One region of the Vibrio sp. Vf1514 genome, then DNA from elsewhere that is predicted to be linked to it. Evidence: riboswitches for the same ligand, from Rfam matches in the RefSeq annotation. Region 1 holds a riboswitch; each other region holds the start of a gene.
The links. Region 1 has a riboswitch for thiamine pyrophosphate ahead of thiC (phosphomethylpyrimidine synthase ThiC). Riboswitches for the same ligand answer to the same signal wherever they lie in the genome.

Region 1 (7,155 bases):
CATTTACATTTTGTTGCGAATCAGTTTTATTACCAATCCATTAAACATTGTTATTAGGACTGGTTATGGATATCTCGCGTCGTCACTTTTTAAAAATTGGGTCAGCTTTCGGTCTCACCGCTGCATTACCAGCGTGTTCTTTGATTCGATTGGTCTCAAGCCCGGACGAATATGTTTATCAACTGACCGCTGAACCGGCGAACGCCACGTTAGTACCAGATTATTCGACACCCGTTCTCGGGTTCAACGGTTCCATCCCAGCTCCTATCATTCGTTGTCGCCAAGGACAGAAGGTGACGATCCACTTTACCAACAAGTTGGATGAACCGACGACTATACATTGGCACGGTCTACGCATTCCCATCGCCATGGATGGGGTGCCTTTTCTGAGTCAGCCTCCCATTCTACCCGGTGAGACGTTTACCTATGAGTTTACACCGCCGGATGCGGGTACGTTTTGGTACCACCCACACATGAATAGTGTCAAACAGCTCGGGATGGGCTTAGTGGGCTTGATCATTGTTGATGAGGCCGAACCTGTGGCCTTTGATCATGAATACCCACTCATGCTGAAACATTGGCATTTGGACAAAAAAGGTCAGTGGAAAGATTTAATGATCCCACGCTACAGTGCGCGGATGGGAACGCCCGGCGAGTGGGGGACTGTGAACGGTAAACACAATCCGCAATACACGATTAAACAGAATGCGACGGTGAGAGCTCGTATTGCCAACGTGGATAACACGATCACTTATCCAATCGCTGTCGAAGGTGCAGAGGCGTGGATCATTGCGATTGATGGCAACCCGGTCGAAACGCCATATCTGCTAACGCAACATAAAATTGGCCCTGGCATGCGTTTAGACATTGCCTTTATCGCGCCCAAAGCGGGTGAAACGGTTTATGTTCGGCAAATGAAAGGGAAGTTCGCTTTTCCGTTGTGTGAGTTCCTCTGTGAGGAGTCTTGGCTGGCCAATGGGAAATCCATCCCTCGATTACCATTGAATCCGATCGCCCCTGTAAAGCTGTATCAAGCGCAAGAAATCGATTTTGTATTTGAATGGGAAGGTGCAGTGACACCTGCGGATAAGCGTGGTCACGCTGTGCCCAATTTCTGGTTGGTGAATAAACGTGCGTGGGAAGGGATGAGTGCCGACCACATTCCTGAACCCTTGGCAAAACTGGAATTGGGAAAAACCTATATTTTCAATTTACGCAATGTCACGCAGTACCATCATCCTATTCACCTACATGGTCACACGTTTACAGTGTTGGAGCTTGATGGTCAAGTTCTGGAAAAACCGTTTCATACCGATACCGTACTGCTAGGCAAAAATGGCAGTGCCAAGGCAGCGTTTGTTGCCGACAACCCTGGACGATGGATGTATCACTGCCACGTGATCGAGCATATGAAAACCGGATTGATGGGTTTTATCGAAGTTGCTTAAATAAGTGACTCCTGTAACTTTTGTATTTCTTCGCACTTTGGCTATCTAGTGCTGTTATTGAAAACTATTTTTTTACCCGTACTGGCTCATTTTTCATCAATGAACCAGTACAATGATGGCAATACATTTGGAGGGCACATGGGACAATTTGCAATTTTAGGTTTGATTGCCATCGGTGGTGCTGTGGGTGCTTGTTCGCGTTATTTGGTTTCGGAATGGTGTGTGACACTCTTTGGGCGCAATTTCCCCTACGGCACGTTAACCGTTAACATCGTCGGTTCGTTCATTATGGGGTTGCTCATTGCATCTTTTGAAAATGAATGGTTAGCGCCATACCCTTGGCGTCAGATCATCGGGTTGGGCTTTTTGGGCGCATTGACCACATTTTCCACCTTTTCGATGGATAACGTGCTACTTATGCAACAAGGTGCGTTTTTTAAAATGGGTTTAAACGTGCTGCTCAACGTGTTGCTGAGTATCTCGGCCGCTTGGGTTGCGTACCAGTGGTTGGTCCGTGGTTGATTAAAAACTCTACTTTTCTGCTTGTTTAGCAATATCACTGCTCTATAATGATTTCACTTGTCGGAGTGCCATAAGGCTGAGACCGTTTATTCGGGATCCGTTGAACCTGATCAGGTTAGAACCTGCGAAGGGAACAAGAGAAGACAATCTCTGGCGATCTGTGGATCGTCGTATCTTCAGTTCCAGATCTGTCTGATCACCTCTTGTCGCATCTTTCCGCCAAGCATTTATCCCTAAAATCCTCATCAAGGAAAATGCTATGTCGAGTCGCAAACAAGCGAGACTGGAAGCCAAACAGTTTATTGAAACCCTCTCGGTACAGCCGTACCCCAATTCAAAGAAAACCTATCTGACTGGGTCGCGTGACGATATCCGCGTACCAATGCGCGAAATTTCGCTCGCCGACAGCTTGATCGGTGGTACGAAAGACGCACCCGTCTATGAACCGAACGAAGCGGTGTGTGTGTACGATACTTCAGGTGTATACACCGACCCAAATTACACTATCGATCTCTATCAGGGGTTGCCCAAACTGCGTGAACACTGGGTTATGGAGCGCGAGGATACCGAAGTTCTCGAGGGCATGAGTTCAGCGTACGCGCGTGAACGCCTCGCCGACCAGACTCTGGATGAATTGCGTTATGGCAACCTTCCTGTAATTCGCCGTGCGAAAGCTGGTCGTCGTGTGACGCAGCTGCATTACGCCCGTCAGGGGATCATTACACCGGAAATGGAATACATTGCGCTGCGTGAAAATATGGGGCGCCACCACTATCAAGATGAGCAGTTAAACCGCCAACATCCGGGGCAACACTTTGGTGCTCATTTGCCTAAAGCAATCACCCCTGAATTTGTTTGTCAGGAAGTGGCGGAAGGCCGTGCCATCATTCCATGTAACATCAACCACCCCGAATCGGAACCGATGATTATTGGCCGCAATTTCCTCGTGAAGGTCAATGCGAACATTGGTAACTCCTCCGTGAGTTCGTCGATTGAAGAAGAAGTTGAAAAACTGGTGTGGGCCACCCGTTGGGGCGGTGATACCGTGATGGATCTGTCGACCGGACGGAATATTCACGAAACACGAGAATGGATTCTACGCAATAGTCCGGTACCGATTGGGACCGTGCCGATGTATCAAGCGTTGGAAAAAGTGAACGGTATTGCAGAGAACCTGACTTGGGAAGTGATGCGCGATACGTTGTTAGAACAGGCAGAGCAGGGGGTGGATTACTTCACCATTCATGCCGGTTTGCTATTGCGTTATGTGCCGATGACCGCGAAGCGTGTCACTGGCATTGTGTCACGCGGTGGCTCGATCATCGCCAAATGGTGTCTGGCTCATCATCAGGAAAACTTCCTTTATACGCACTTCCGCGAGATCTGTGAGATTTGTGCTAAGTACGATGTGGCGCTGTCATTGGGCGATGGTCTGCGTCCGGGTTCGATTGCTGATGCCAACGATGAAGCGCAGTTTGCCGAATTGAGAACATTGGGCGAGCTGACTCAAGTGGCGTGGGAATACGACGTGCAAGTGATGATTGAAGGCCCAGGACACGTGCCCATGCATCTGATCAAAGCCAATATGGACGAACAGTTGGAACATTGTCATGAAGCGCCATTTTACACCTTGGGTCCACTGACGACCGATGTCGCGCCGGGTTATGACCACATCACCTCGGGCATTGGTGCTGCGATGATCGGTTGGTTTGGTTGTGCCATGTTGTGTTACGTGACACCCAAAGAGCACTTGGGGTTGCCCAATAAAGAAGATGTCAAAACCGGTCTGATTACCTACAAGCTCGCTGCCCATGCGGCCGATTTGGCCAAAGGGCATCCTGGCGCGCAGATTCGCGACAACGCGTTATCGAAAGCGCGTTTTGAATTCCGTTGGGAAGACCAATTCAACCTGTCGCTGGATCCAGTCACGGCGCGCGCATTCCACGATGAAACGTTGCCACAGGAGTCAGGAAAGGTCGCGCACTTCTGTTCGATGTGTGGCCCGAAATTCTGTTCAATGAAAATCTCGCAGGAAGTGCGCCGTACATACGCCAATGCTGACAGGATGGCCGGTGAACAATCGGTTGAGGTGAAAGTTTTCGACGATCCGCTGGAAGGCATGCGCCAGAAGTCTGAGGAGTTCTTAGCCACGGGCTCGGAACTGTATCACCCTGCGGTTGCATCTGCCGAGACGGTGACTGAGGAATAAATCGTGAAATTACTTATCCCATCTCAGTGTATTGAACTGACGGGAGACGTGCAGCGGGTGCTATTGCTCGCTGAACAACAAGGTTTTGCGATTGGACATATCGAGTTGGGCGTGAGCCCAACGCCTGATTTGCAACTTGTTGGCGACACGACTCTCCGTTTGTCTTGCAATTGGTTCCCCCATGTTCAGCCAGATGCTGATAGGGTGTTGCACTACGGTGCTGTGACTGATGATTGTGCGTCCACAGCAATGCATGACCGTTGGATTTTTATTGGCGACGAGCATCAGGGGTACGTGACCGACCATTGGCAACATTCTGATGAAGTCCGTTCCTTGCTTCAAGTCACCCCCTTGGAACCTCGTGACTATGGGCGTCATTTGGCATGGGTGCTGGCGTGTCTGAGTCTCGATTTTCCCATTGAAGATGCGTTGGTTTTGAGTCGAGCAGCATTGAATGTTTCACGTGAAACATGGCCAAGCGACTACCGACACTTTCCTCAACCACGCACCCAAGCTGAATTTTCTGCGTTTCCAACCCTGAAGTCGGCGTCATTGGGTGTGTACCCCGTGGTGGATGATGTCCGTTGGATTGCGCAGTTATTGCCACTGGGGATCACCACCATTCAACTGCGCATCAAAGACTCGCATCAAGCTGATTTGGAACAGCAGGTAATGGAAGCCATTCGTCTTGGGCGCGAGTTCGGGGCGCAGGTGTTTATTAATGACTATTGGCAGCTGGCGGTAAAGCATGGCGCTTATGGCGTGCACCTTGGGCAGGAAGATCTGCAGACGGTCGATTTGAAGATGCTATCGGACAATAACCTTCGGTTGGGTTTATCCACTCACGGTTATTTTGAATTGCTTCGCATTCACCAATTGGCGCCGAGCTACATTGCCTTGGGGCATATTTTTCCGACCACCACCAAACAAATGCCGTCCAAACCGCAGGGGCTGGTGCGCTTGGCGTTGTATCAACGACTGCTTGATTCGATGCCTTATGGTGACACCACGGGGGTGCCCAGTGTGGCGATAGGCGGGATTGATGCGCTTAACGCCGAGCACGTTCTGGCGTGCGGCGTCACCAGTATTGCCGTGGTGAGAGCCATTACTGAGGCAAAGGATGTGGCTGTTGCTACCCACACGTTGCAGCATATTCTCGCGCTGTCGCTGGTATCGACGAAGGAGCGCAACCATGTTGTCGGATGAACAATTTGTTCGCTATCAGCGACAAGTCGCGTTGCCTGATGTAGGTGAATGTGGTCAACACAAGCTCCTCAATGGCCGAATCTTGATCGTCGGTTGCGGCGGTTTAGGTACGGCTGCAGCGCAATATTTGGCGGCTGCTGGGGTCGGTTCTCTGGTGATTGCCGATGACGATTGTGTCGAGTTGTCCAACTTGCATCGCCAATTGGCATATCGCATGACGCAGTTGACGCTGCCGAAAGTCGCAGCCTTGGCACAAACACTGGCAAGCATCAATCCTGACTGCCGGGTCCGCACTGTGCAGCGCAAAATGGCGGGCAGCGTGCTGGACTTGGAAGTTGCGCATGCCGATATCGTACTCGATTGCAGTGACAACCTAGAGACACGTCATGCGATCAACGCAGCGTGTTTTGCAGCGCGCAAGCCTCTGATCGCCGGTTCGGCGATTGGCTGGGAAGGCCAATTGGTGGCGTTTGATTTTGCCAATCAGCCTCAAGGTTGTTATCGCTGCTTGGTGCCGGATGATGTCATTCCCACCTCGAGACGTTGCACCGATCTCGGTGTGATGGGGCCTGTGGTGGGTTCCATCGGTAACCTGCAAGCATTGATGGCGATGCAGTGGCTGCTGCAACTCAACCATTTCCAATCCCATCAGGTGATGCGGTTTGATGGACTGAACATGCAGTGGCAAAAATGGCACTTGCTGAATGATCCCGATTGTTCGATATGCTGCGCGTCTCCGTCCAAACCTCATTTAACCACCAATCTGGCATCCCCAATCAACGAGGACGAGTCATGACTATGACGATTCACATCAACGCGCAACCGCACACCACCCAACTTGGCAGCACCTTGGCGAGCGTGCAAACGCAACTTGAGCTGCCAGTACAAGGCTGCGTGTTTGCCATCAATGATCAGGTGATTCCGCGTGGTTTATGGCACCAAACGGTGCTCAACGACGGTGACCACATTTCTCTCTTTCAGGCGATTGCAGGAGGCTAAACGCCATGTTTACCATAGCTGATAAAACTTTTCGCTCCCGGCTTTTAACCGGGACAGGCAAATTTGCCAATCGTCATGTGATGGCCGATGCCATTCGTGATAGTGAATCTGAACTGGTCACCATGGCGCTGAAACGCGTTGACTTGGCCGAACGTGATGATGACATTCTGGCGCCGTTGATTGCGGTGGGAATTCATTTACTACCCAATACCTCGGGTGCCAAAACAGCGCGTGATGCGGTTTTTGCCGCGCATTTAGCGCGTGAAGCGTTGGGGACGTCGTGGCTCAAACTGGAAATCCACCCAGATCCGAAATACCTGATGCCTGACCCAATTGAAACGCTGAAAGCGGCTGAACAGTTGGTGAAAGATGGCTTTACCGTGTTGCCATATTGCCATGCCGATCCGGTGCTGTGTAAACGGTTGGAGGAAGTGGGCTGCGCTGCGGTCATGCCGCTCGGTGCGCCGATTGGTACCAATCAGGGGTTGAGTTCAAAGACCTTTCTGGAAATCATCATCGATCAAGCAAACGTGCCGGTCATTGTCGATGCAGGCATTGGTGCACCTTCGGATGCAGCGCTGGCGATGGAGATGGGGGCCGACGCCGTGCTGGTGAATACCGCCATTGCCACGGCAAGCGATCCGATTGCGATGGCACGCGCTTTCAAACTCGCGGTAGAAGCGGGGCGACTGGCGTATGAATCCGGCTTGGCAACGCAACATCAGCATGCGGCTGCGTCGAGTCCATTTACCGCATTTCTGGATGGTTCAC
Region 2 (7,155 bases), 1.1 Mb from region 1:
ATGAAGCGAATGGACGATTGACGCTGCAATTGGTGCAGCGCGCGGCAGAACTGGCGGGCAAGACGTGGGTGTTTGAGGTGCATTATCGCTGGGATGAACAGTGCGTCATCACGTTGGCGCAATGCCACGCGTTCGCTTGACGGACACAAAAAAGCGAGCAGGGCGCTCGCTTCGATTCATTCATCTTTTATTTTCTAACGTTCATCATTCGTCATTCATGGTTCATCACGGATGGCTCAAGCAATCACTTCAATGCGCGGGTGGATTCGCGCTGAACCAATTCGCCGCAGTAGGTTTGATGCTGCGGCGCTTTGCTGTGTTTGTTAGCGAGGGCAATTGTCAGCGCGACCGCATCTTGCGTCAAGGTGGTGATGGGTAACGACACGGTCGACAAGCTAGGAATGGCGTACGCCGACGCCGGTTCGTTATCAATCCCAATCACGGACACATCGTGTGGCACCGACAGGCCCGCATCGTGCAGTGCGCGAATGGCACCGATCGCCATGTCGTCATTACAGGCAAAAATAGCGCTAAACGTGTGGCCCTGCGCCAAGAGCTCTTGCGCTGCCTGATACCCGCGCTCGAGTGTATTGTTGCCTTCGGCTACCCATTCAGGGCGTGATTCAAGGTGATGTTGCTTGAGCATGGCTTGATAAACATCAAAACGTAGTCGGCCTGTTTCGCTATGCAGTGGCGAGGTGATACACGCGATGCGCTGGTGGCCCAATTCGACTAAATGCTGCATGGCGATGGTCGCCAACTGGCCTTGATCGAAGCCAAAACTGGGCACGGCGTCGAGGGTGAGTTCACGGTTAATCACCACCAATGGCACCGCTATTGTCCGTTGTAGTTGATCGAGATCCGCTTGTGACAGATGACGGCTGTAGAGCATGATGGCATCGCAGCGTTGGTTGGTCAGCGTGATGACTGCGTCGCGTTCGCCGTCTGCGGTATCTTTGCTGTTGACTACCAACAGTTTTTTGCCCGCTTGCTGCGCGCCTTGTTCAGCGTGATGTAGTACGCTGCCGAAATAGCTGCTTTGGAATTGCGGCAGGATAAGCCCCAGGGCGTGGGAGGTATTGGTGGCCAGTGCTTGGGCCAGCGCATTGGGTTGATAGCCCAAATCGGCCATCGCGTTCATCACGGCTTGGCGGGTGGCCTCTTTGACCTGTCCGCTGCCGTTGATCACACGTGACACTGTCGCTTTTGACACGCCTGCAGCTTTGCAGACATCGTTGATTGTGGCCATCGTTGCTCCTTCATCCCATCATCCGGCGCGAGCGAGTGCTCAGGCCGGATGGCGAGTGTAGCGAACTTCGTCAGCAGATTGAAACAGTTATCTGCTGGGCGGCTCGTTATAGGCTGTCACCATTGGTGGCGATGACGTTCTGATACCAGTAGAAACTTTTCTTCTTCGAACGGCTCATGTCGCCGCTGCCATCATCATGGCGGTTCACATAAATGAACCCGTAACGTTTCTTGTATTCACCGGTGGTGAACGAGACACAGTCGATACAGCCCCAAGGCGTGTAGCCCATCACCTCGACCCCATCTTCGCAGATCGCTTGCTTCACCGCTTGAATGTGCGCGCCTAAGTAGTTGATGCGATAGTCATCGTTGATGGCGCCATCGGACTCCACCTGATCGACCGCGCCAAGGCCATTTTCGACGATGAAGATCGGTTTTTGATAACGCTCGTATAGCTCGGACAACGCAAAGCGCAGGCCATCCGGGTCAATTTGCCAACCCCAGTCCGACGCCGGCAGGTACGGGTTCAAACGGCTACCTTCAAACAGCGAGGTGGTTTCACCGTCTTCATCTTTTTGCGCGGATACGATGTTGGTCATGTAGTAACTGATGGCCAGATAATCGGCGCAGCCGTCCCGCAGTATCTGATCATCGCCGTCTTGCATCTCTACCTGAATGCCTTTGCGTTGCCACTCTTTCAGCAGGTAGCTGGGGTAGTAACCGCGCACTTGCACATCGCTGAACAGGTATTTCTCGCGCATCAACGCTTGCGCCAGCAGCATGTCTTCCGGACGACAGGTCGCCGGGTAGAGCGGCATCATGTGGATCATGCTGCCGATCTTAAAGTCCGGGTTGATCTCATGGCCCAGTTTGACCACTTTGGCGCTGGCCAGAAATTGGTGATGCAGCACTTGGTACATCACTTGTTCTGGGTGTTCGTGGTCGGCGTAGATCATGCCCGAGTTGCAGTAGCCCCAAATCGGCAGTTTCCAGTTTCGCTGGTTGTTGATCTCATTGAAGGTGATCCAGTACTTCACTTTGTGCTGGTAACGCTGCATCACGGTTTGGCTGAACTTGACGAAGAAATCCATCACCTGACGGTTTTGCCAACTGCCGTATTGCTTGACCAAATGGTTGGGCATTTCAAAGTGCGACAGGGTGATCACCGGCTCGATGCCGTATTTCAGCAGTTCATCGAACAGGTCATCGTAGAATTGCAGGCCCGCTTCATTCGGCGTGTCTTCATCGCCGTTCGGGAAGATGCGCGTCCAGGCAATCGAGGTTCGAAAGCACTTAAAGCCCATCTCGGCAAACAGCGCCACATCGCCTTTGTAGTGACCGTAGAAATCCACCGCTTCGTGGTTTGGATAAAATTGGTCCGCTTCCACGGTGTCGGTGATCACGCGTGGTACTTCGTGGGCGCCTTTGGTCAGCACGTCAACGATGCTGACGCCTTTTCCGCCTTTGTTCCAGCCGCCTTCGACCTGATGCGCCGCAACTGCGCCGCCCCACAGAAAATCGCTTGGAAAACCTTGTTGTGACATGTCGTTACCCCTTTGTGTTGCGCCGAAAGGTCAATGCGTGGCGACAGATGAAAGTCTGTCGCTGGCATCATGCGTTCACCCTTCACGGTGCGTCAATCTGATTCAAAACTCGTCAATTTAAACGCATTCTAGATCAGGAAATGTAAAAATGGAACCGGTTTCTGTAACCGGTTCCATTTTGAGGTAGAGACATAAAAACGCCGCGAACTCAAAGTCCGCGGCGTATGGGGTGACGTTGCTCACGCGTTGCGTGGCTGGTGCGCGTTTAGGGCAAATCGAACACCAAGGCTTTCACTGGCAAGTCACTGTCGTTGCGCAGTTCAAGTTGACTCTCTTTGGCGATTTTCGCGCCATCGCCCGGATTCAGCGTCACGTCGTTGATGGCCAGTGTGCTGTCGATTTGGTGCACGTAAACGCGGCGACCTTGTGGCACATCGTAAGTCAGTGCGCTATGAGGCGCCAAAATCAGTTGCAATAGGCGCGCATCTTGTTTGATGTGCAGCGTGCCATCTTCACCCGTTGGGGTGGCGATGGTGGTGAGGCCCGGCGCTTGACCAAAGTCTTTTTGCTGGTAACCCGGTTCGCCGCCAAAGCTGTTTGGCTGAATCCAGATTTGCAGAAAGCTTAGTGACTCGCTATCGGAGGCGTTGAACTCGCTGTGGTAAATGCCGCGACCGGCAGACATCAACTGGAACTCACCTGCAGGCAGGGTTTTGATGTTGCCCGCGCTGTCTTTGTGCGCAATGGTGCCGCTGAGCACATAGCTGATGATCTCCATGTCGCGGTGACCGTGGGTTTCAAAACCGGCGCTGGGGGTGACTTTATCGTCGTTGATCACGCGCAGTTCCGAAAATCCCATGTGTTTCGGGTCGTAGTAGCTACCAAATGAAAAGGTGTGTTTGCTATCCAACCAGCCAAAGTTTGCGCGGCCGCGTTGTTCTGCTTTTCTTACTTCGATCATGCTCTGCTCCTTCGACTTGGCGGACCAAATCGTATTTGGTGTTGGGGGAGGGAATGCTTCACTCCCTCAGGCTTGATACTCAGTCTAGTGCTTTCGAGCAGGCGTCAACAGCCGTGCAACTTGTTGTGGTCGTTCAATAATTTCGAACAAGCGAATTCGTGCGATTTTGTTCGATTAGCAAACGCAGCTCGCGAGCGGCTTGTTGTGGGTCAGGCGCATGGCTAATCGCCGATACCAGCGCGATACCGTGCACGCCTGTTTGGGCGACCGCCGCGATATTGCTGGTGTTCAAGCCACCGATCGCCACCATGGGTAAACGGCTGCGCGCCATCGCCCAGTTCAGGCCATCCAGCCCCCAATGTTTAACGGTATTGGTTTTGGTCGGCGTGGCGAAAATCGCACTGAGGCCGAGATAATCGACCGGAAGCGACTGCGCTTGTTCAAATTGTTGCTCGTTCTCAACCGACAACCCAATCAGTTTATCCGGGCCAAGCAGTTGGCGCGCCAGCGTGGCGGGCATGTCGCTTTGCCCCAAGTGCACGCCATCGGCATCCACGGCCAAGGCCACGTCAACGCGATCATTGATGATCAAGGGCACACCGCTGCCGCTTAGCACCGCTTTCACTGCCGCCGCACGTTCGATAAAAGTCCGTACGTCGCCCTGTTTTTCGCGCACTTGCACCAGTGAAACGCCGCCAGCGATGGCTTGTTTAACGACACGGCATAGGGTGTTGAGGTCTTGCTGATCATCAGTGACCAAGTAGAGGGTGTAGGGCATCATGCGGTCGCCTCCGTGGTTTTGAGTGGATCGTTGTACGCATCGTTGTCGCTGGCAGAACCGGCCAGCGTGAGAACCGTTGAGGTGTGACATTGCAGGTTTGAATGAGGCATTGGGGCTCCTAGTCTTCGACGGTCAGGAACCGGTTTAGCGCCACAACACGAGGGAAGGATTCGAGTGCTGGGCGGCTAAAGCCATACGCTGTACGAGGCGCTCACATCATTGGGGCGCATCACATCGCGAAGCGTACATAGTTCCCTACGTCAGTGCGAACTGAATCAGGTTCTACGGGTCTTGCATCGCTGCCGCAAGGGCAGTGGGTGGCAATCTCAGCCCAAGTGGGCTCCCCGACTATCAGCGTCGATGATAGCAGATGTGTGGCGCGCGGAGCTAGGCTCGCGTGATGTTGCCGCTGAACATGCAGGAAGCTGAACGAGCAGGAGTCAGCGGCAACGGGCAGGTTAGAGGCGAATGATCTGATGACAGCTTTTACTCAGCGCCACTTTGTCGTGACTGATCAACACCAGCGCGCAGCCCATTTCCTGCGTCAGCGCCGTCATGAGCTGCAACGTGCTGGCGGCCGTCACGGGGTCGAGGCGCGAAGTGGGTTCATCGGCAATCAAGAGTTTGGGTTTCATCAACAATGCGCGCAAAATTGCAAAGCGTTGCAGCTCGCCCCCGGACACTTGAGTCACTTTGCGCCCGAGCAGTTGCATCGACAATTTGAGCTTGGCCATCAGCGGCTCAATACGAGTTGGGTCGATGGTGTGACGCTGACATAAATCGCTCAGCAGTGTGTGCAGCGTTGCACTTTTCGGCAGCGCACTTGGTGGATCTTGATACAGCTTGAGCACATCGCCTGTCGCAAACGGTGTGGTGTGCCGCAACGTGCCGCCGGTGGCACGTTTGAGGCCGACCAGAATGTCCGCCAATGTGGATTTGCCACACCCGCTGTCTCCGCTGATGCCCAGAATTTCGCCCTGTGCGATGGAAAAATTAAGCTGTTCAAACAGCGTGCGATCGCCGTAATGCATACTCAGATTTTCTACGTGCAGCACCGGCTGACCAACGGTCGGTAGTGATGCGCTTGGCCAGAAACGCGGGTCGGCGGCGATCAGCGCTTTGGCGTAGTCCGATTGCGGCGCGCTCAGCACTTGTTGCGCAGGCCCTCGCTCTTGCACCACGCCTTTTTTCATCACGATGATTTCGCCGCCCAATTGCTGCGCGACTTCAATGTCGTGCGTGATGGTCAGCACCGCACCGCGCTGTTTATGGCTGAGCAACTGCGCGATGATTTGGTCGCGGCGGCTGACGTCCAAGCCTTTGGTTGGCTCATCGGCAATCAGCAATTCGCCACCGGCTTGGGTCGCGCACAAATAGGCCACGCGCTGCGCCATTCCGCCGGATAACTGATGCGGGAATTTCGCCATGTCGTCACCCAGTTCAACGCCCTCAAATGCCGCTTGGGTATGGGTGTGCGCTTGCACGGGATCGCCATTGACCACCTCGTGCACTTCGCGCACCTGTTCGCCCACCGCCATCAACGGGCTTAGCGCGTACCACGGCTCTTGTGGCAAAACGGCCAGCTTTTTTCCCCACAGCTGTTGGCGCGCGTCGTGGCTAAGATCGCGCTGCGCGTCGCCAAATAGCGTCACGTCGCCCTGCATGGTCAGCGTTTCCGGCAAGGTGCCGATAATGGCGTTGGCCATCAGGCTTTTGCCCGAACCGGTTTCGCCCAAAATCGTGACCGCTTCACCGCGACGAAGCTCAAATGACAGCGGTTCAACCAAGGTTTGCTCACCAGCTTGAATCGACAACTGTTCGACGTTCAATAACACACTCATGCCTGCTTTCCTCGCGCCAACAGGTGAAAACTCATCACTAACAAAAACACCACCACAATCGGTTGAACCAGCACCCACGGCGCCTGTTGGTAATAGCGGAACAGCTCGACCATCATCAAACCGAGTTCGGCCGCAGGCGGCTTAAGGCCAACGTACAAAAAGCCAATGGAGGCCAGTGCCAGAATGGCGTTGCCAGCACCAAAGCAGCCGAGGGTAAACAGGTCAGTGCGCAGCTCCGGCCACAGGTGGCGTTTGAATTGATAACAAACGCCAAAACCGTACAAACGCGAGGCTTCGATTTCGGGCGAACGCAACAAGCTCAAGGTGCGGCTGCGCACGACGCGGAAATATTCCACCCATAACATCAACGAGATAGCGAGATAGAGGATCAAAAACGAGCCCGGCACCATGGCGCCAAACAGCAGCACCAGAATCAGCCCCGGCATGGCGAGTAACATATTGACCAACCACGAGAGCGACTTATCCCACCAGCCGCCTTTCCACGCGGCGGTCACGCCGGCTAGCAAACCCAAAGCGGCCGAGGTGACCACACTCACCACCGCCATCAGCAGGGAGGTACTCACGGCGCTTGCTAAGCGGGCGTAGTTGCTGCGGCCATAATGATCGCGCCCCAGCGGCTCCTGCCATGAGGGCGAGGCAAAGGCTTGCGCCAAGGATTGCTGCGCGGGATCGCCGCGGTAAATCAGGGCTTCAAAGAGAGCAAAGACCACCAACGCGGCGAGAATGCTCATGCCGACCCATTGACTGCGCGAGAACTGT
Region 3 (7,155 bases), on a different replicon from region 1:
TTTGTCAGTGATGAAGTAGAGTGCGATGGACAGCACAGCGAGGATAAACAGCGCTGCAAACATCTCGTCGATGATCATGCGCGCGTTGGCTTGCAGCATCAGATACCCCAAACCTTCGCTTGAGCCGACCCATTCGCCGACGACTGCGCCAATCGGCGCGATCACCACCGCGACACGGATACCCGAGGCCAAGGTTGGCAGCGCCGCAGGCAATTGAATGTGGCGTAGCAGTTGCCATTTCGACGCTCCCATGGTTTTGGCCAAATCCAGATAGCCGGTTGGGGTATTGCGTAAACCGTCGTAACAGCACGTCGTCACAGGAAAGAAGATGATGATTGCGGCCATCACCACTTTTGATGCGATGCCGTAACCAAGCCAAAGCATCAGCACCGGCGCGATAGCAAACACCGGAATTGCTTGGCTGGCGATAAGCAAGGGAAGCAGCCAACGTTTGAGCGGTTCGAACAGCAACATTTGCAGAGCAAACAGCAGCCCCATCGACAAGCCAAGCCCAAGACCCAGCAGGATTTCCTGCGCGGTGATCCAGGTGTGCGCAAGCAACACGTCGTAGCGTGAAATCAATCGATGCAGCACATCCACGGGGGCTGGCAAAATGAAGCTTGGCATCTGGAATACCACGACAATCAGTTGCCACAAGCCCAAGATGACCGCGGTGCTGATCGCCACACGTAGCATCGGATGCGTGACTCGTTCTTTCTTACGAATGCGTGTCGAGACGGCGTTGTATTGAGTCATCTCACGCATAATCGCTCTCCAGTTGATCCAAAATTGCTTGTTGCAAGGTGGCACATTCACCATCCAGCACGCGCGGGGGCAACGAATCTGGCGTTTGCAGATGTTGCGCGTGTGCGGGTGTGCCTTGCAGCACATACAATTGGTTGGCGAGACGAACGGCTTCTTGCGGATCGTGGGTAATCAGGACGACGGTTTTCCCTTGGAGCAGTGTGGCCGATAAGGTTTGCAGCTTATGGCGAGTCACCGCATCGAGCGCGGAAAAGGGTTCATCCATCAAAACGAATGGTTTGTCCTGCATCAGTGTGCGCGCCAGTGCCACGCGTTGACGCATTCCGCCGGAAAGCTGGGCGGGTTTGGCATCGGCGTAGTCAGCTAATCCAACCTGTTCGAGCAATTGCATCGCTCGCTGTTGCTCAACAACTTGATTTGAGCGAGCGTGAGAAAAGCGGGAACTCAGGCAGACGTTGTCGAACACGTTGAGCCACGGCAACAACAAATCTTGCTGCGCCATGTAAGCGATGCGGTTGTGCAGCGCAATGCCGTCTGTGGTCGTTAGTTCGCCTTGCCACATCACCTGCTCATCGAGCAGACCGGCGAGGTAACGCAACAGGGTGGTTTTCCCGCAGCCACTTCGCCCCAATAAGACGGTCCACTGCCCGGCAGGAAGGGTCATATTGACGCCTGCAAGTGTGGGTGTGGCACTGTCGTTGTATTGCAGACGGGCGTTGGTAAACTGAATGCCAATGCGATTCTCGGATCTCATTGCATTCATAGACTTCACTGTATTCATGGACTTCATCGTATTCACGGACGTCGTCGTATTAACGAACATTCGCGTGACCCGCAAAGAAGTGGTGAACCGGACCGCGACCTTGACCGACGTCTAGTTCATCGGCATGGGCGATGGCTTGAGAGATATACTGTTTCGCCAAATGTACGGCTTTGTGAAGGTTGTTGCCTTGGCCAAGGTAAGAGGCGATCGCAGAAGAAAGCGTGCAGCCTGTTCCGTGCGTATTTTGAGTTGGGAAACGTGTTGCTCGAATCAGTTCCACAGTATCTGGCGTGATCAGCAGGTCATTGCTGCTGTCATCATTTTCCAAATGACCGCCTTTGAGCAATATCGCTTTCGCACCAAGCGCACGAAGATCGTCAATCATCGCATTCATTTCAGCTTCAGAGTTGGGAACCGGTTTTCCCGTTAACGCAGCACCTTCTGGAAGATTGGGTGTGATGATGTCCGCAAGCGGAATGAGCGCTTCTTTTAACGTGCTGATTGCGGCGTGTTCGAGCAATAAATCACCGCTGGTGGCGACCATCACGGGGTCTATCACCAGGTGCTTGGGTTGGTACTGTTTAATTTTGTTCGCGACCACGTTGATGATATTGGCATCGGCCAGCATGCCGATTTTAACGGCCACGATATTGAGGTCGGTAAACACGGCATCGAGTTGGCTTTCCACATGATCGAGTGGAATTGGGAAAATGGCGGAGACGCCTTGTGTATTTTGCGAGGTAATGGCAGTAATGACAGAGCAGGCAAAACTGCCTGTTGCCGACATGGCTTTGATGTCGGCCTGAATGCCCGCGCCACCACCGCTGTCTGAGCCAGCGATCGTCAACACGACTGGCGGTGTTGTTGTGAATGGCGTTTGGTGTGAATAAGGCTGTGAATGCTGCGTCATGGTCGCTCCTATAACCAGACGTATAGGAACTGACTTTTACCGCGCTCGCCGATCGATTTCCCGATTAGCCGCTGCTCGCCAAAGGAAGTTCGGCGAAGGCAAATGCTGATAGTTCCCTACGTCAGTGCTAACTGAATCAGGTTCAACGGGTCTCGAATTTCGATCTCAGCCAACGCGTTCAGCGTGGCCCCCCGACTATTTCGCTTGGATGATAACAGGACACATCACCAAGGGATACGTTTTTTCAGTGTTCGTGTTTAAGGTGAATGATGGATCCGTGTGAATAGACTCGGTGCCATTAAACATGAATTGTGATAGAGCAATAACCGTTTTAGCGGCAGGATGAACTTTTTTTCTAACTTAGAACGATTTCATCAGTCAAATCTCGAAGCCAGACTTTTGTTCGATAGCGTCGCCAACACATAAACAACTTAATGAATTCTTCAACGAGCATGAGTGCGTAGACGTATTGGAAATCCATCTGCATGAAAAATGCGCCGACAGCTGTAATGGGTATACCACACAGCCACATTGCCACGAAATCGGTGCGTAAACAGAATGCATTGTCGCCTCCTGATCTTAAAATGCCATTGATCATAATCATGTTAATCATTTTCAGACTGACAGCGATACTTAGTATTGTTATTGCGGGTTTTGAGATTGGCAAAAATTGTTCTGAGTCCATTGCCAATAAGCGTAAAAGCAAAGGTTGTAGTAAAAGCAAAACAGCAGATGAAATAATACCGAGTAAGCCAAAGACCTTAGTAAACATCACGGATGTCTTGAATGCATCGTCATAATTTTTCCCGCCTAAACGTTGTCCAATCATGACAGAACAAGCGACAGAAAGCCCAAAGAACAACGAATAACACAGCGATTCAAATGGGCCTAATGTGCTGTATACCGCAAGTTCCAATGTTCCCATGTGGCCAAAAATCGTCTGATAGACCATTGTTCCCATGGCCCACAACAATGAGTTTGCAACAGCTGGAATGGCTAGTCTTCTATAAGTGATTCTAAGCGTGGCGCTATCTCTAAGTTGAGAGACTGACTGTAGCCAATGTCGTTTGATATGAAAGTAACTCAAAAAAACGGCAAGCTGGACAATCCTTGATATTGTGGTCGCTAAGGCGGCTCCAGCAACACCTAATGCTGGCATACCAAGATTTCCAGATATAAGACCGTAATTCAGTATGATGTTGATGGCGATCGTCATTACTGCGATAAGTAAGGGTGTAAAAGCGTCATTCGTAGAGCGCATGGTTGATTCGAATACGATAACTAAATGGGTCAGAAGTAATACGGGGGATGCGTACCACAGATATTCAGAACCGAGTCGGACGACATTCATGTCATTGGTTTGGATATGAAGTATATGATCCGAAAACACAACAAATATGACACTGATGGGGGTCAAAAGAATCGTTCCGGCTTTGATAGCAATTATGGTGACCGTTTTGGCTGATGTTGGGTCGTTCTTCCCCCAAAATTGTGCAATTAAAATGCCACTTGCAGTCGATAGCCCCGCCATAAGCATGATAGCGACAAAGTGCCATTTAGACGCAAGACCGACCGCCGCGGTCGCTTCTGTCCCAAAGTTACTCACCATCAATACGTCAGCTAAAGACAGTATTGCGACTAAAGCACTTTGTATTGCAACGGGCAGACCGATTCTGACCGTTTGAGAAAGCAAATTTTTGTCTTTATTATCGATTTGAAACATGTAGGCTACGTCTCATCGTTGAATGAATTTGGATGTGCGAACTTTAAGCGAACGAATAACGATTGAGAATGTTGTGTTCAGGTGAAAATCTGTTCGAATCCGTCATGTGAGAGGTTAAGCAATGTGTAAAATTTGGAATGATGAAGTTTATCTTGCTGCCGAATGTGAAGAGCGCTTCCTTGTTGCGTCCGATATCGCAGAGATGAAGCAGTATGATATTTTCATGGCTGGTCTTGCTCATCTTAAAGAGGGTTATCGAGTCGAGCGCTCTCGGCCTGATATTCATACTGTGCTGGTGACATTAGAAGGCGCGGGAGTACTTTCTACAGATGAAGGTGTTTTTGATATATTGCCCAATACAATCACAGTACTACCGAGTGAGAAGCCATTTTGTTTTGAGCTTGCTTACCCATGCAAGTCTTGGAAAATGGTTTGGCTCCTTTTACATAGTTCAGACACTTGGACAAATTTGTTACGAATCAATCGTCCGGTTATTCACTTTGATGCTTGTGAATCTATTTGGTCTCTTACTTCGTTGATTTACAGAGAAATTGGCGGCCGTTCTGCTTTTAGGAACATGATGCTAAGTGAGTTGGCGAAAGTACTGTCTAGTGTTACCGCGAATATTTCAGATACTCATATGCGGGTACTTAGTGTGTTGAATAGCGTCGAATCGCAACTGCATCTTGATTGGAAAGTATCGACAATCGCTGAACTTACTTTTCTGAGTGAAGAACAGTTAAATCGTGTTGTTAAGCAGCTTGTTGGTATGTCGCCGCGTGATTATCTTTTAACTTTACGCATGAAAAAAGCGACGGATTTGCTGAGCCACAAAGATTGGTCGATAGCGATGATTGCTTTACGATTAGGTTACAAAGACCCTAATAACTTCACTCATCGGTTTAAAAAGCACTTTGGAAAGCCGCCTACTCACTACAGAGCATCATTATTACCAAGCAAATTAACTTAAATTCGTAACGTTTCGATTTTGTTGGATTCTCATAAGTAGGTGAGAATCTTGTTTCTTTAACAAAGCGGACATATGTGGGCTTTGATCACAAATGATAGGGTGGAGAGGTGCTGTTTATTGATCCGTTTCACATTAACCTTATGTGACGCTTATAGTTGATTGCGATGACAAAATCGTAACGTTAAGATTTGTTCGGGAATGAGATGAATTAGTCTGACTGAACTAGTTGAAGGTTGGACGTTATTGGGAGTTTTTATGTTTAACTTAACGTTAAAGCAGCAGCAGAGGTTGATTATCGTCATGTTCTTGGCGATACCATTGACATTACTATTTACCTTTTCGTATTACCCTGCCAGCCAACTGTTTTACATGAGTGTTACCGACTGGGATGGTTATGCACCAGTCAAAAATTTTATTGGTCTAGAAAATTATACGTACTTATGGGAAGAACCTGATCAGTTGAATCCTTTGTTAGTGACGTTGTACTACTTTGCAGGCGCGGTCATTCAACTGACTCTGTCACTGTGGTTTGCTGTACTGGTCAATTCCAAACTCGCTGGCCGGAATTTGTTTAAGACACTACTTTTTATCCCGTTTGTTTTGAATGCAGTCGCGGCCTCGATGGTTTTTCAAATTTTCTACCAAGTCGATGGCGCGTTAGATAGCTTCTTGATCTTGATTGGTTTGGATGATTGGATTAAGCCTTGGTTAATGGATCGCAATGTTGTTAACTGGGCGCTTGTTGCAGCATCGATTTGGCGTTATTTGGGCTTTAACCTAATTCTATTTTTTGGTGTCTTACAGTCGATTCCGCAAGACCAATATGAAGCCGCACGAATTGAAGGGGCTAGTGAATGGCAACAATTCCGCTTTATTACGTTACCTTCCATTAAACTCGTGATCGGATTGCAAGTGCTGTTAGCATTTGTGGGGTCCCTGTCGGTGTTTGAAATCCCTATGATCATTACGAAAGGTGCAAACGGAACCAAGACCTTTGTAATGGCTACATTGGAAACTGCATTCAATTTCAATGATTTTGGCCTTGCCTCTGCGATGGCAGTGCTACTGCTGATGATCGTTGTCTTGTTTATGATTCTTCAAAAAGTGTTGTTTAAAGGAGAAAACTGATATGTCTGAACAAACCACTGCAACGACATATGAAGAGCAACTGGTTATCAATAGAGTTGAGCGTTCTAAACGAGAAATGCGAAAAGCCCGTTTTAGAAAAAATATGTCAAATCCTTCATGGGTATTTTGGTCGGGTTTTAAGTATCTCACATTAGCTTTGGCTTCATTAGCTGTACTTGTACCACCATATTCTGTTCTTATGGCATCGTTTAAGACACTGGATGAGTATTATAATACGAGTAAGGTTGGTATACCTGATTCGTTTCTTAACTTTAGTAATTATATTAAAGTGTTTACCGATGGCGATCTCGGTTTAGCTTTTCTCAATACCGGGACTATTTTATTAATTTCGTTGTTTTTTACTATCGTCTTCGGAACCCAAGTTGCCTATGTGTTATCGAGATTTGAATTTCGTGGGAAGAAGTTAGTTTTATTAGCTTACGTTGTTGCTATGGTTATACCTGCGGTTACCACACAAGTTGCGACCTTCGAAGTTATCAAGTCATTAGGATTAATCAATAATAAAGCTTCAGTCGTATTATTATATATTGGTGCTGATGTTGTGATGATCTATGTTTTCCTTCAATTCATGAAAGGTATTCCTGTCGAACTTGATGAGGCCGCAAAAATGGAAGGGGCATCGTATTTTCTTATCTATAGAAAGATTATTCTGCCTTTGTTGAAACCAGCTATCGCGACCATCATCATCCTACGAACTATTTTTATCTACAACGATTTTTATTTCCCTTTGTTGTACTTGCCAGAATCTTCACAGGTAACAGTATCGACAGCTCTCTATAAATTTACATCGGTATTCGGTACGGAATGGACCACAATATCTGCAGGAATTATTATTATTCTTGTACCTTCGGTCGTCATCTTCCTATCCCTACAGA

Region 2: it holds a riboswitch for thiamine pyrophosphate, as region 1 does, so the genes downstream of both, thiE (thiamine phosphate synthase) here and thiC (phosphomethylpyrimidine synthase ThiC) in region 1, are expected to answer to the same signal.
Region 3: it holds a riboswitch for thiamine pyrophosphate, as region 1 does, so the genes downstream of both, thiD (bifunctional hydroxymethylpyrimidine kinase/phosphomethylpyrimidine kinase) here and thiC (phosphomethylpyrimidine synthase ThiC) in region 1, are expected to answer to the same signal.

What each region holds. Positions count from the first base shown of each region.
Region 1 covers NZ_CP197267.1:3,137,010-3,144,164, reverse strand. The annotation lists gene ACS18Q_RS14615 (multicopper oxidase domain-containing protein) at 66-1,448, shown strand; gene crcB (fluoride efflux transporter CrcB) at 1,587-1,970, shown strand; TPP riboswitch at 2,022-2,120, shown strand; gene thiC (phosphomethylpyrimidine synthase ThiC) at 2,230-4,179, shown strand; gene ACS18Q_RS14600 (thiamine phosphate synthase) at 4,183-5,385, shown strand; gene ACS18Q_RS14595 (HesA/MoeB/ThiF family protein) at 5,372-6,181, shown strand; gene thiS (sulfur carrier protein ThiS) at 6,178-6,384, shown strand; gene ACS18Q_RS14585 (thiazole synthase) at 6,390-7,155, shown strand, end outside.
Region 2 covers NZ_CP197267.1:1,991,525-1,998,679, reverse strand. The annotation lists gene ACS18Q_RS09190 (4'-phosphopantetheinyl transferase family protein) at 1-140, shown strand, start outside; gene ACS18Q_RS09185 (LacI family DNA-binding transcriptional regulator) at 245-1,249, opposite strand; gene ACS18Q_RS09180 (6-phospho-beta-glucosidase) at 1,356-2,792, opposite strand; gene ACS18Q_RS09175 (pirin family protein) at 3,058-3,753, opposite strand; gene thiE (thiamine phosphate synthase) at 3,887-4,534, opposite strand; TPP riboswitch at 4,770-4,891, opposite strand; gene ACS18Q_RS09165 (ABC transporter ATP-binding protein) at 4,993-6,375, opposite strand; gene ACS18Q_RS09160 (ABC transporter permease) at 6,372-7,155, opposite strand, start outside.
Region 3 covers NZ_CP197268.1:1,112,963-1,120,117, reverse strand. The annotation lists partial or broken gene ACS18Q_RS19890 (ABC transporter permease) at 1-690, opposite strand, end outside; gene ACS18Q_RS19885 (ABC transporter ATP-binding protein) at 758-1,519, opposite strand; gene thiD (bifunctional hydroxymethylpyrimidine kinase/phosphomethylpyrimidine kinase) at 1,578-2,438, opposite strand; TPP riboswitch at 2,535-2,642, opposite strand; gene ACS18Q_RS19875 (MATE family efflux transporter) at 2,794-4,161, opposite strand; gene ACS18Q_RS19870 (helix-turn-helix domain-containing protein) at 4,283-5,131, shown strand; gene ACS18Q_RS19865 (carbohydrate ABC transporter permease) at 5,387-6,259, shown strand; gene ACS18Q_RS19860 (carbohydrate ABC transporter permease) at 6,261-7,155, shown strand, end outside.